Regions from separate parts of the Colwellia sp. BRX10-4 genome, predicted to be linked through region 3. Evidence: predicted binding sites of a transcription regulator. Region 3 holds the regulator's gene; each other region holds the start of a gene.
The links. The regulator LexA, encoded in region 3, represses DNA repair genes until DNA is damaged. The targets are predictions, from matches to a motif close to TACTGTATNNNNATACAGTA.

Region 1 (3,222 bases), on a different contig from region 3:
CGACGAGTTGCCGCATCTAAAATGACACCAGAAGCAGAAGACTCACAAATAATGGCTCGAATGTGAGGAAGCGCACTGCGTTGACATTCCTTTACATATTGAAATAAACAACCAGCGGCCATTAAGCCTAATAATTTATCACCAACACCAAAACCAGAAAGTTCTTTAGTGCCAAATTGTGTATTGAGTAAATTAGTAGCTGTGTCTAAATCAAACTCCCATTCAGGTCTTCTTCTTAATCCTTGATAGCCTTTTAGTAACTCTGGCGCTGAGAACGATTCACTGTATAGTAATTCAGCAGGAGATAAACGCTGTAGTTCAGCTTGTAACTGTTCAATGGTATTTGGCTCAGTCAGTACAAAGCGGCCACTGGTCATATCAAGATAAGACAGCCCAAAGCGTTGCGATGACTTATTATTACCTTCACTTACCGCAACAATTAGGTTGTCATGCTTATCAAGTAATAATGCTTCATCACTCACCGTACCTGGAGTAATAACCCTAACAACTTTACGTTCAACAGGGCCTTTGCTGGTTGCTGGGTCACCAATTTGTTCACAAATGGCAACAGATTCACCCAGTTGTACTAATTTTGCTAGATAATTCTCCACCGCATGATAGGGAACGCCCGCCATAGGTATTGCATTGCCACCTGTCTTGCCGCGAGCGGTTAATGAAATATCGAGCAAATCAGATGCTTTTTTTGCATCATCAAAAAATAATTCGTAAAAGTCACCCATGCGATAAAAAATTAAAATATGAGGGAACTCAGCTTTAATGGTTAAGTACTGGCGCATCATAGGGGTGTGTGAGGATAAGTCTAAGTTTGCTGTCGTCATTTCTATGCGGTAACTCATAAGTTCAATGAAAGAGTAAGGTGGCAATTATGTCATAACTGGCAAATTTAGACTCTATTTATTTAACTAAAATTTTTACTGAATACGATAATATTTATGTGATGATTTTATACTAACAATATAAATAGTAACTTTTTGGTGAGCAATGGTTGAAAGTTATCTTTGTTGGTTATTTTATTATTTATCAATAACTTAAAAGTCACATTTTTTTGTTTTTTGATAATAAAATGAAAATAGTTGTAAAAAAGCTTGATACTGTATGATCATACAGTATACTTGCCTCATCAAACGAAATCTTAGTAACATCGGCGGAATAAATATGAAAGATGATAAAGAAAAAGCATTAGCAGCAGCATTAAGTCAAATCGAAAGACAATTTGGTAAAGGCTCAATTATGAAGCTTGGTGATAACAACACCATGGATGTTGAAACCATTTCTACAGGTTCATTAGCGCTTGATGTTGCATTAGGTGCTGGTGGCTTGCCACTTGGGCGTGTTGTTGAAATTTATGGTCCTGAATCAAGTGGTAAAACAACGTTAACGCTTGAAGTTATTGCTGAAGCTCAGCGTAATGGTAAAGTTTGTGCATTCGTTGATGCCGAGCATGCATTAGACCCAATTTATGCTGAAAAGCTAGGTGTTAATATTAATGAGTTACTTGTTTCTCAGCCTGATACCGGTGAGCAAGCGTTAGAGATTTGTGACATGCTAACGCGTTCAGGTGCTATTGACGTTATTGTTGTCGATTCTGTTGCTGCCCTTACACCCAAAGCTGAAATTGAAGGCGATATGGGCGACTCGCATATGGGTTTACAAGCTCGTATGCTCTCACAAGCAATGCGTAAGTTAACGGGTAATCTGAAAAAATCAAATACCATGATTATTTTTATTAACCAAATTCGTATGAAAATTGGTGTGATGTTTGGTTCCCCTGAAACCACAACGGGTGGTAATGCACTTAAATTTTATGCTTCTGTTCGTTTAGATATTCGACGTATTGGTGCTGTAAAAGCAGGCGACGAAATTATTGGTAACGAAACCCGCGTAAAAGTAGTTAAAAACAAAATAGCGCCTCCCTTTAAACAAGCTGAATTTCAGATTTTATATGGCCAAGGTATTAATAGCTTAGGTGAATTAATTGATTTAGGTGTTTTGCATAACATGGTTGAAAAAGCTGGTTCTTGGTATAGCTACAATGGCGATCGCATTGGTCAAGGTAAAGCAAATGCAGCTAAATCTTTAGCAGAAAAACCTGCAATGGCAAAAGAGCTTGATAAGCGTTTACGCGACTTACTGTTAATTAAAAGTGTAAGAGCAAGTGAGAAACCACCTAAAGAAGATAAAGAAGAAGAAGCTGTAGAATAAACATTAAAAGTTTAAACTATTATTAAGCCACTGTATTTACAGTGGCTTTTTTATATTTAATTAATGATTTTTTTCTCTTGTTTCATTTTTATTTAATAGGCTGATAGCCTATTTACTGACCGAATACCTCCCCATTTTTCTACGTAACACTCTATTAGGCTAGTTACACCAATATTTACTCGCTAAGGCTATAGATGACAAATAATATTAACGTAAAAAACATTATAGACGTCTATACGTTTAGATGTTGACATAGCTAAAAATACACGTACCATAAAATGATAATATTTATATATCCGTTATCATTCGTAGTGCTTGAGTTAGTCGAAACCTGTATGTTGATTGGTAGCCAGAATATAAGTTAATAAATGAAAGTAGAGAACGAAGTGTTCATGCTTGTTTGACATTATTTGATTAGGTAAACGCTATGCCCATTAAAATTCCAGATTTATTACCTGCTTTGTCTATTTTAGGTGAAGAAAATATTTTTGTAATGTCTGAGCGTAGAGCGGCAAGTCAAGAAATTCGCCCAATGAAAGTGGCTATTCTCAATCTAATGCCTAATAAAATTGAAACAGAAGTTCAAATATTACGGGTATTGTCTAATACACCTTTACAAATAAATGTCGATTTTGTGCGTATTCACGCCAATGAATCCAAACATACGCCAAAAGAGCACTTAGATGATTTTTACCGTCTCTTTGATGACATTAAGAATACTCAATACGATGGCTTAATTATAACCGGTGCACCATTGGCGTTAATGGAATACGAAAAAGTAACTTTCTGGGATAAAATTTGTGAAATATTTGATTGGGCTGAAGAAAATGTCACTTCAACAATGTTTTCTTGTTGGGCTGCTCATGCCGCTCTATATCATCACTATGGATTACGACGACATTTAAGAAAAGAAAAATTATCCGGTGTATTTCAGCATAGCCCCATCGACCAAAAAGAACAGCTTACCCGCGGCTTTGAAGAATTTTTTAATGTCCCACA
Region 2 (3,222 bases), on a different contig from region 3:
GTTTGGCGCAACGCCTGGAACTTCTTGCATAGACATAGCTTGATGTAATTCAGGATTAAAAGGTTGGTCTTGTGGATCAACTCCTTTAACGCCAAATTTTTCTAACGAAGCAATTAAACCTTGTAGGGTTAATTCAAGACCTTCAATAATGCCGGTATTGTTTTCATCTTCTTTATCTATATTCTGTAAAGCACGTTCTAAATTGTCTACTGACACTAACATTTCAGCAGCGAATTTTTCTAAAGCAAATTTACGTGCTTTATCGACGTCTTGTGCACTACGGCGGCGAATATTATCAACTTCGGCTTTAGCACGAACTACAGAGTCTTTTTGATCTGCAATAGTGGTTTGCGCTGAAGAAAGGCTTAACTCAAGTTCGTTAATCTTTTCTTGCTCGGCACTAATCACTTCATGGGCATGAATATGTTGAACTTCGACTTGCTCTTCAGCTTGGTCGATAATTTCTTGCGCCATAATTTCTTCGGGCGTTAAAGCTTCTGTTGATGCTTCAGCTGTATTTTTGTTTTCTGTTGACTCATTAGTCATGAAAGCTCCAAAATAAACTAATAATATATTTAACAATATAAAGGTTATATAAATCTGATAACGCTAATTATGGGGACTTCTTGCTACGATTCAAGCTTAAATACCAATTTAATTAAGTTTGTTGTTACTGAGCGCTTGTCAGTGTTTTGAGGAAAAATATCATTTTTTTGTATAAAGTCACTCTATATAAAAGCAATTACCTGCAGGTATCTAATCGCCAAAAAACGTCAAAAGTTATATTTTAAAAGGCCTACAGCCTAGGTTATTAGTTTTGACAATGAAGAACTATTCTCTTCAATTAATACCTTAGCCCTAAATCTTTCAAATCTCGCTGAAGCGGAAATTTAATCAAAATGCTACTCAGTAAATAATTTATAAAAAAGTCAACTTTACAAGCCATGAAAATACAGCGAAACTATTATTAATCCTAAGATACAAACAACTTACTGCGTAGACATGAGCAAAATTTATAACACTATAGGTTTAATAGGCAAACCAAATCACGAAGGAGCCAGCGCAACAATAACAGCGCTCTATCAATTCCTTACCAGTCAAGGCTATCAGGTATTAATTGAAAGCTCAGTTGGCCCATCAATCGATATCGATAATCTAACGATTGGTACCCTAGTAGAAATTGGTGAACAAGCTGACCTGGCTATAGTCGTGGGCGGTGATGGTTATATGTTAGGTGCCGCAAGGGTTCTATCATGTTTTGATATCGGTGTTATTGGTGTAAACAGAGGGAACTTAGGCTTTCTTACCGATTTATCGCCCGATGAATTAATTGAACCACTTGAGAAAATTTTACGTGGCGAGTCGCGCGCTGAGCAACGTTTTATTATTGAGGCAGAAGTTTATCGCCACGGAAAATTGAAAAGCTCTAACAGTGCGGTCAATGAAGCAGTGCTACACGCAGGAAAAGTAGCCAGCATGATTGAATTTGAAGTTTACATTGATGGTAGCTTTATGTTCAGCCAACGCTCTGACGGCTTAATCGTGTCAACACCTACTGGCTCAACCGCCTATTCAATGTCGGCAGGTGGTCCAATTTTAACACCCAATTTAAATGCCTTATCGTTGGTGCCGATGTTTCCACACACCCTGACCAGTAGACCCATAGTCGTCGACGGCAATAGTGAAATAAAATTATTACTCGCCAATGAGAACTATGAAAACTTACAAGTAAGTTGTGATGGCCATGTTATTTTAGCGGTATTACCAGGTGATGAAGTTATTATTAGAAAAAGTGAATATACGCTGAGATTAGTTCATCCTCTAGACCATGACTACTTTAATGTACTGCGTAATAAATTAAGTTGGGGCAATAAGCTTTATTAATTTTTAACAAATTCAAGCTGTTGAATTTTTATTCGATTAACACTTGCACAAAACCACTTTACTGTATAAATTAACAGGTATACATATTTATACAGTGAATTGGTTTCTCATGCTTTTACATCTTAACATTCAAAACTTCGCCATTGTGCGCTCCCTAGATATAGATTGGCGCAAAGGTATGACAACCATCACCGGAGAAACAGGTGCGGGTAAATCAATAGCTATTGATGCCTTAGGTTTATGTTTAGGCGATAGAGCGCTCACTAATGTTGTAAGACCCAATACTAAAAAAGCAGAGTTAGCCGCAACCTTTGATATTAACAAAAACATTTCCGCACAAAAATGGCTTAAAAAAAATGGCCTCTCCCTAACAGACGAACACGATGCTGAGTTAGATTGTGAATGTATTTTACGCCGAGTAATATCAGCTGAAGGACGCTCAAAGGCCTACATTAACGGTAGCCAAGTTCCGCTTGCCCAACTTAAAGATATTGCACAATTTTTAATAAGTATTCATGGCCAACACGATCACCAACTCATTGTTAAGCCGGCACAACAGCGAAAAATACTTGATGAGTATGCCGATCATCAGCACTTATTAGACGACGTTCAATATTACTATCAGCAATGGCGAAATCTCAATACAGAACTAAAACAGTTACAAGAAAGTAAAGAACAACGCGAAGCAAAACTGCAATTATTACAATACCAAGTGACCGAGCTAGACGAATTTTCACTACAAACGGGTGAATTTCAAATTCTAGAAAGTGATTACAAGCGTCATAGTAACGGTCAGTCATTATTGACCGGCACTTTAAAAGCATTGCAAACTTTGTCTGAAAACGAAAATCATAATATTTCAGACAGCCTAAGAAACAACTGCGAACAATTGAATGATTTAGTTCATATGGATCCTAAGTTAGCAAATATTGCTAACACCTTGAGCGAAGCACTTATTCTTGTTGAAGATGCTAATGATGAGCTAAAGCACTACTACGACAAGCTTGAACTCGACCCAGAAGCTTATCAAATGATTGAAGACCGCTACTCGCTCGCTATTCAACTCGCTAAGAAACATCAAGTGGCACCCGAGCATTTGCCAACGTTACACTTAGAGATAAAACAAGCCTTACATGTCATAAATTCAGACGGTTCAAGACTAGATACAGCATACATAGACATTGAAAAAGCTAAGGTACATTACCAACAATCTGCTCAGGCGTTATCAACATCAAGAGTAAAGTCGGCTAAAAAACTCAGTAAAAAAATCACGCTGAGCATGAAAGAGCTCAATATGAACAACGGCATATTTGACGTATCGGTACAGCAAGTTAATGT
Region 3 (3,222 bases):
TAATAAATCCTGGGATAGCATCTTGTTTTACTGCAAAAGCAGGTACCCACCAGGCATGAATAACATCGTCAGAAGTGATTAAAAATCTTACTTTCTTATTAACTGGAATGACAAGGTGTTTATCAACTTCGAGTAAATAATTTTCACCTTTGACTTTGTCGCCGGCATCAACACTAAGGTGTTTACCTTCTTGTGTCTCATACTGTGGTCTTGGCGTAGATAAAACGGAGTAGAACTCAATATCTTGATCAAAATATTTATAATGCCACTTCCACTGAGAACCTGTGATCTGAATGGTAACGTCAGAATCGTCGTTATTTTCCATTTCGATCAGTGTTTTCGTTGCTGGTACAGCCATAGCGATAAGAATGACAATGGGAATTGCTGTCCAGAGAATCTCTACTTTTGTACTTTCATGAAAATCTGCTGATTTAGCCCCTTTGGATTTTCGGTGGAAAACCATTGACCAAAACATAGCACCAAAAACAACCACACCGATTGCTACACATATATACATTGCGAGCATATGTAGATCATAAACATCTCTACTTACTTCTGTTACACCCTTGGTCAGATTTAATTGCATATCTGCCCAAGCTGAACTGGAAAGAACACTCCCCAACAACAGCCAACCTAGGTTACGTCTTTTCACACGACATCTCCTTCACCCTATAAAAGTTTAAAACTTGATACCTAGGACAAAACACATCCTTTAGTACGGATTTTTATTATTTTCTTAGCGATTTTGTTATCAACCAGTTAGCGTCGAAAACATCGCCTTATATTTATATTTGTACACATTCCAAACTAGAATTACTTAAAAGTTGATCTGGGTCAATTTAAAAATCGAGCTATTTTAAAATAAAAACCAATAAAAACAATAGAGTATCAACTCTAATATAAAATAATGCCTAATAACAAAGGGCTGTAGCCGTAGTATTAAAAATAAACAGCTAAGTATAACTACGCGTATTACAAAAATTGATAGTGGTTATTTTTTAATCAGAAAAAGATAAAGTTGTTTGAATGGGGTTTAGAATGAAAATTATTCTTAGGAAAGAGGAAGGTTTGCATGAAAAGAATACGAAAGGGTATAAAAGCAAACTTTAGCCTATGTTATAGACTAAAGTTAACGGATCGGTTTGACTTATTTAATAGCGTATTTGTTAGATAAATTGACTTAGTTCGTTACCACTAAGTTTATTAAAAAGATTAACTTAATTACATCCAGTCTGCCGAGCGAATAACGCCAACAGCTAACCCTTCAATATTAAACTCTTGGTCAGACAAATCAACTTTTATAGGAGAGAAATCATCATTTTCAGCATGTAAGTAAACGATATTACCTTCTCTTTTATAACGTTTAACCGTAACATTTTCTTCGACACGAGCAACAATTACTTGGCCATTTTGTACATCGGTCGTTTGATGAACTGCTAACAAGTCACCATCAAGTATGCCAATGTTTTTCATGCTTTCGCCATTAACTCTCAATAAGTAATCAGCGGCTGGATGAAACAAATTACCGTCTACTTTATAATGATCTTCAACATGCTCTGCAGCTAAAATAGGTTCACCTGCAGCAACTCTGCCGATTAACGGTAAACCGGCTTCTTCCATTAACTTCTCAGTCAACCGAATGCCGCGAGAAGTACCTGGTAACATTTCTATATAGCCTTTTTTAGCCAAAGCTTTTAAATGTTCCTCGGCTGCATTTGCTGATTTAAAGCCAAAAAACTTGGCTATTTCAGCACGCGTTGGTGGCATGCCCGTATCGCTTATCTTGTCTTTGATCAGATCAAAAACTTGTTGTTGTCGGTTCGTTAGAGGGCGTAATTCGCTGATTTCATTTAGCATAGGGGGCCTGTAAATTTACACAGTTGTTACTGTGAGTATATACAGGTCATTAGTAAAGGCAAGTTTTCTAGCCGAATTATTTTTGAAAACTCCCTGATTTTAGATAATGGATAACTTGTTCGATAACTTTTTCGTTTTTCATCATAAATGGATGGGTCGTTTCCATTTCAATGTGATCATTCATACCATCAAGTTTGGTACTAGCAACCGAAACTTTACCATCATCTTTATCAGGAATAAGTGTTGATAATATCCAATTAATACTTTGATTACCGGCAATAACACCCAAATCAAAATTAGCATTGCCAAGGTTACTAGGGACACTGAATTCGCCAGTACCTAATTGCATACCCGCATCACCATTTATAAAACTAAAGCCAGGTGTATTTTTAAGTTTATCAACGACTTCACTGCCATTATTTGGTGGGCCCAGCATCACGACTTTATGTAAATTAGGTATTTTGTGCATACTTAAATATTGGCGAACTAATATACCGCCCATTGAATGGGTAACAAAGTTAACTTGACGATTTTCACAAATTAATAGCGCTTTAGAAATCACTTTTTCAGCCAACTCTTCTATCGAATAATCCCTAGAAGGGTAGTTGATATTTATCACAAAATAACCTTCTGCTAACAATCGTTTTTCAATAGCTTTCATCGAGTTAGCGGAACGTGCAAGCCCATGCAGTAAAATTACACATTCACCATTAGATAAAGAATCTACGGGCTCTTCAAAAGAAGCTTGAATTTTATAGCCACGTTCAACCGAAGTATCTAGGCTTTCTTGTTCAATCATATTTTTTAAACGAATTTCTGCATCAGTAATTTTTCTAGCAAATTGTTCCTTAAGGAGTGCTAATTCTGACTTAAGTGCTGTAATTTTTTCATTCATAGCTGCGCTCCATCATTTTTATGTTGAACGTTCATTATTGATACTCTAATCATGTTAAACAATATATTTTCAGCTGCCACAAATATAAAATGCTTTTCTCCAACAATACTTCAAGCAATAACAAGTGTAATGCCATTATTTAGATAAGCTTCTCGCGTGGCTCGTTAGATAGTTATAGGAAGCTATACGATATTAACATTTTATATTAGTTGTCTGGTAGATATTGATAATCATTAATCTATCTAACTTTGCCAGTAACTACATACATTCAAAAAACAAAACGACGTGCTGATGATGGATAATTTCATTAAATAGCCTTCTGTCTCAGACCCACCAATAAATAACGGCTAATAATCTTTTATCAACAACACTTGCAGATACAAACAAAAAATTTTGATGACGTTTTACTTGTCTCGATTATAGATTTACAATTTAACATAATACCCCCCGTTAAACGAAGTAAGTACTAT
Region 4 (3,222 bases), on a different contig from region 3:
TTACTTTGCTGAGCAAGGGGCGTTTACTCGTAACTCGCAAGGGTTATACTCTGTCAACATTGATAAAATGACTGCCGCTATTAATTCGTTGTCTGAGCTTATTTTAACTCTACAAGGTAATGGTGATTATGAGGGTGTAGCTGCACTTGTTGCAAAAAGCGGTGTCATTAAAGCCGATTTAGCAGAAGACTTAGCGCGTATTGAAGCGGCTAATATTCCCGTTGACATTACCTTTAAGCAAGGTAAAAAAGTGTTGGGTTTATAGTTTTATAAATATAATATGTGTTCTTAACTAAAGTCTAATTAAAACCTATCTAAAGCCTATCTACTACGATGGGCTTTTTTTAAATAAAAACAGGAGGTATTTAAATTTATAAACATTTAGAAGAAAAAGTCGAGTAAAAATAACAACGAACCTTGCAGCACCACACAAACCGTACATCATGAAAGCAAAAATAATTCGATGAGTTTAAACAGGCTTTATAAACAGAATAACTCATACTGACCAGGAGAAATTATTTTAAGTGTCGATTCGATAAAAACATCTTTTTTTATCAATAGAAGTGGACAAGTTGTTTTCAAATCAACCGGCTCAAATATTGACGATCCAAAATTAGAATTAGCGGTTAAAGAAATCATTAAACCCAAATAAGCACAATATTAGCTAAAATAATGCTACTGACATCAGATCAAGTCACTACCGGTTATAAACTAAAACAAAGCTGCTGTGTTTCTTTATTATTATGCTCAGCAAAACCTAGGGTTAATCCTATTAAACGTATTCCCCTAGATTGGCTGCGCAGCAGTGCTTTTAACAGTAATTTTTTAAAGGTGTTTTCATCACATTGGCTGCTTTGCTGTTCAACTGTTGTTTGGGTAAAGTCATTAAACTTAAGTTTAATCCCTTGCTTACTAATAACCATATGTTGATGTTTTTCTAATCTCACTAAAAGCTTCTCATATAAAAGCTCAACGGCACTTTCACACTCTTTTTCACCAGACAAATCTTGAGAAAAAGTGGTTTCTATCGCTAATGATTTTCTTACTCTGTCGGTTTCTAATTGGCGATGATCAATACCAAAACTACGTTGGTACAATGCAGGCGCAAACTTGCCGACAATAGGTGTTAATACGGCGACAGAACTTGCTCGTATATCTGCACATGACGAAAAGCCGTAACCCAATAACTTTTGTGCGGTTTTAGGGCCAATACCCGGAATTTTTTTCAACGGTAAATTTTCAACGAAACCACTAACATCTGCGGGTGTAACAACGCATTGACCATTAGGTTTGTTTTCATCACTGGCAATTTTAGCGATAAATTTATTAGGGGCAACACCTGCCGAGGCGGTTAGATTGAGCTCATTAAAAATATCACGACGTATTTGCTCCGCAATAAGCGTCGCACTGCCGTTAAACTCTTTGTTATTGGTAACATCTAGAAAAGCTTCATCAAGCGACAATGGTTCAATCAACTGAGTGTAACGTTGAAATATCGCCCTTATTTGTGCAGAAACTTCTTGGTAAACAGCCATTCTTCCTGAAACAATAACTAGCTCAGGGCAAAGTTGCATCGCCTTAATTGCTGGCATTGCCGAGCGAACACCAAATTTTCTTGCTTGGTAATTACACGTACACAAGACGCTTCTGGGCCCTGTACCACCGACCGCAAGTGGCACATTACGTAAAGACTCATTATCACGCATTTCAACAGCTGCATAGAAACAGTCCATATCTATATGTATTATTTTTCGGCTTTGAGTCATATTTTAGTCATGTTTTAATTATAGTAATCATGTTTATCAAAAGTCCCTTATTTCGCTGTGAAAAAATAAAGCATATTTTCGCTATGGACAACTCAACCTAGACTGTATACAAACACAGTATAAACTTTTAAGTTAATAGTTCAATACTGAAATAATAATTTGACCGCTGTTAATTTCATACTAAATACGTTAATTTGTCGCTTTATTTTTTATCAATGACTAGCTGATATTACTTTTATGATTACGCGCCTTTTACAAACAACTTTTGCCCTATTACTACTTTTATCACCTGCACTAGTGAATGCTCACACCAATGAAGCTAACCAAGCAGAGCTAAACTTACTTGTAGAGAATAACTACCAACTTAGTATCGATATTGATGTTTTGCATGTTATTAAAAGTCATCAAAAATCATCAGTAGATGAGGCAGATTTAATTAATTATCTGAAAAACCTCTCTTTAATTGAAATAAAGCAATTACTCTCAAAAATATTACAAATGATAAATCAACAAAGCGCTTTTATTATTGATGAAGAAAATGTACTTGTTGCCCCTTTTTCAGGGCTAACGGTATTTGAATTAAAAGCAATACTTGGCTCTGACTCACCAAATAAAATCATTAAGCTATTTTCGCAGGGTCAATTGCCACAAAAAAGTAAAAAAGCAGCCTTGATATTTTCGCCTATTTTAGGGGATGTCTTATTAACAGTTAGCCGTTCAGAGAAATCTTTAGTGCTATCCGGCCAGAACAGCCATCACTTTTCTACTGATGACATCAAGGGTGGTGTACGTAAACTTTCAACAGCCGAAATTAAACTGCTTAATATTGTTGAGTATATCTATCAGGGGTTTGTCCATATTCTGCCACAAGGGCTTGATCATATTCTCTTTGTACTCGCGCTATTTTTATTAGCCACTAAGACATCGACACTGCTCTGGCAGGTAAGTGCCTTTACGCTTGCCCATACCATTACGCTAGCTTTGGGTATCTTTGGTATTATCAACCTTCCTAGCAGCATTGTAGAGCCACTTATTGCCTTATCAATTGCTTACGTGGCTATTGAGAATATTTTTTATCACAAACTGACAAAGTGGCGCTTACCCATTATCTTTGCTTTTGGTTTACTGCACGGTTTAGGGTTTGCAGCAGTACTTGTTGAACTGGGCTTACCCAAGAGTGAGTATATCAGTAGCTTGATTTCATTTAATATTGGCGTTGAGTTCGGTCAAATAACGGTCATTGCCTTGGCTTTATTAGCGACGCGCTGGTTTGCTAAAAAACCTCAATATAGACAATACGTGGTGATACCGTTAAGTGTGCTTATCGCCGTTATCGCTATTTATTGGTTTATCGAAAGAACCTTTTAATACGAAACACAGGGCATATCGTCGCTTAATATTGAGTCGTAAAATGAACAACGGCCTTAAACCTACTTTATAGAGATTTAAGACCGTT

Region 1: a site for LexA is predicted at 1,111-1,130, ahead of recA (recombinase RecA). Genes of this name have one in related genera too.
Region 2: a site for LexA is predicted at 1,944-1,963, ahead of recN (DNA repair protein RecN). Genes of this name have one in related genera too.
Region 4: a site for LexA is predicted at 1,867-1,886, ahead of dinB (DNA polymerase IV). Genes of this name have one in related genera too.

What each region holds. Positions count from the first base shown of each region.
Region 1 covers NZ_JACGVZ010000001.1:500,179-503,400, forward strand. Annotated here, with positions in the region: gene mutS (DNA mismatch repair protein MutS) at 1-839, opposite strand, end outside; gene recA (recombinase RecA) at 1,177-2,223, shown strand; gene metA (homoserine O-succinyltransferase) at 2,651-3,222, shown strand, end outside.
Region 2 covers NZ_JACGVZ010000029.1:2,739-5,960, forward strand. Annotated here, with positions in the region: gene grpE (nucleotide exchange factor GrpE) at 1-546, opposite strand, end outside; gene nadK (NAD(+) kinase) at 1,003-1,884, shown strand; gene recN (DNA repair protein RecN) at 1,994-3,222, shown strand, end outside.
Region 3 covers NZ_JACGVZ010000007.1:26,447-29,668, reverse strand. Annotated here, with positions in the region: gene coxB (cytochrome c oxidase subunit II) at 1-652, opposite strand, end outside; gene lexA (transcriptional repressor LexA) at 1,222-1,857, opposite strand; gene H4J67_RS07775 (alpha/beta fold hydrolase) at 1,934-2,752, opposite strand; gene H4J67_RS07770 (DUF6942 family protein) at 3,222-3,222, shown strand, end outside.
Region 4 covers NZ_JACGVZ010000001.1:507,568-510,789, reverse strand. Annotated here, with positions in the region: gene H4J67_RS02335 (dipeptidyl-peptidase 3 family protein) at 1-265, shown strand, start outside; gene dinB (DNA polymerase IV) at 705-1,766, opposite strand; gene H4J67_RS02325 (HupE/UreJ family protein) at 2,004-3,134, shown strand.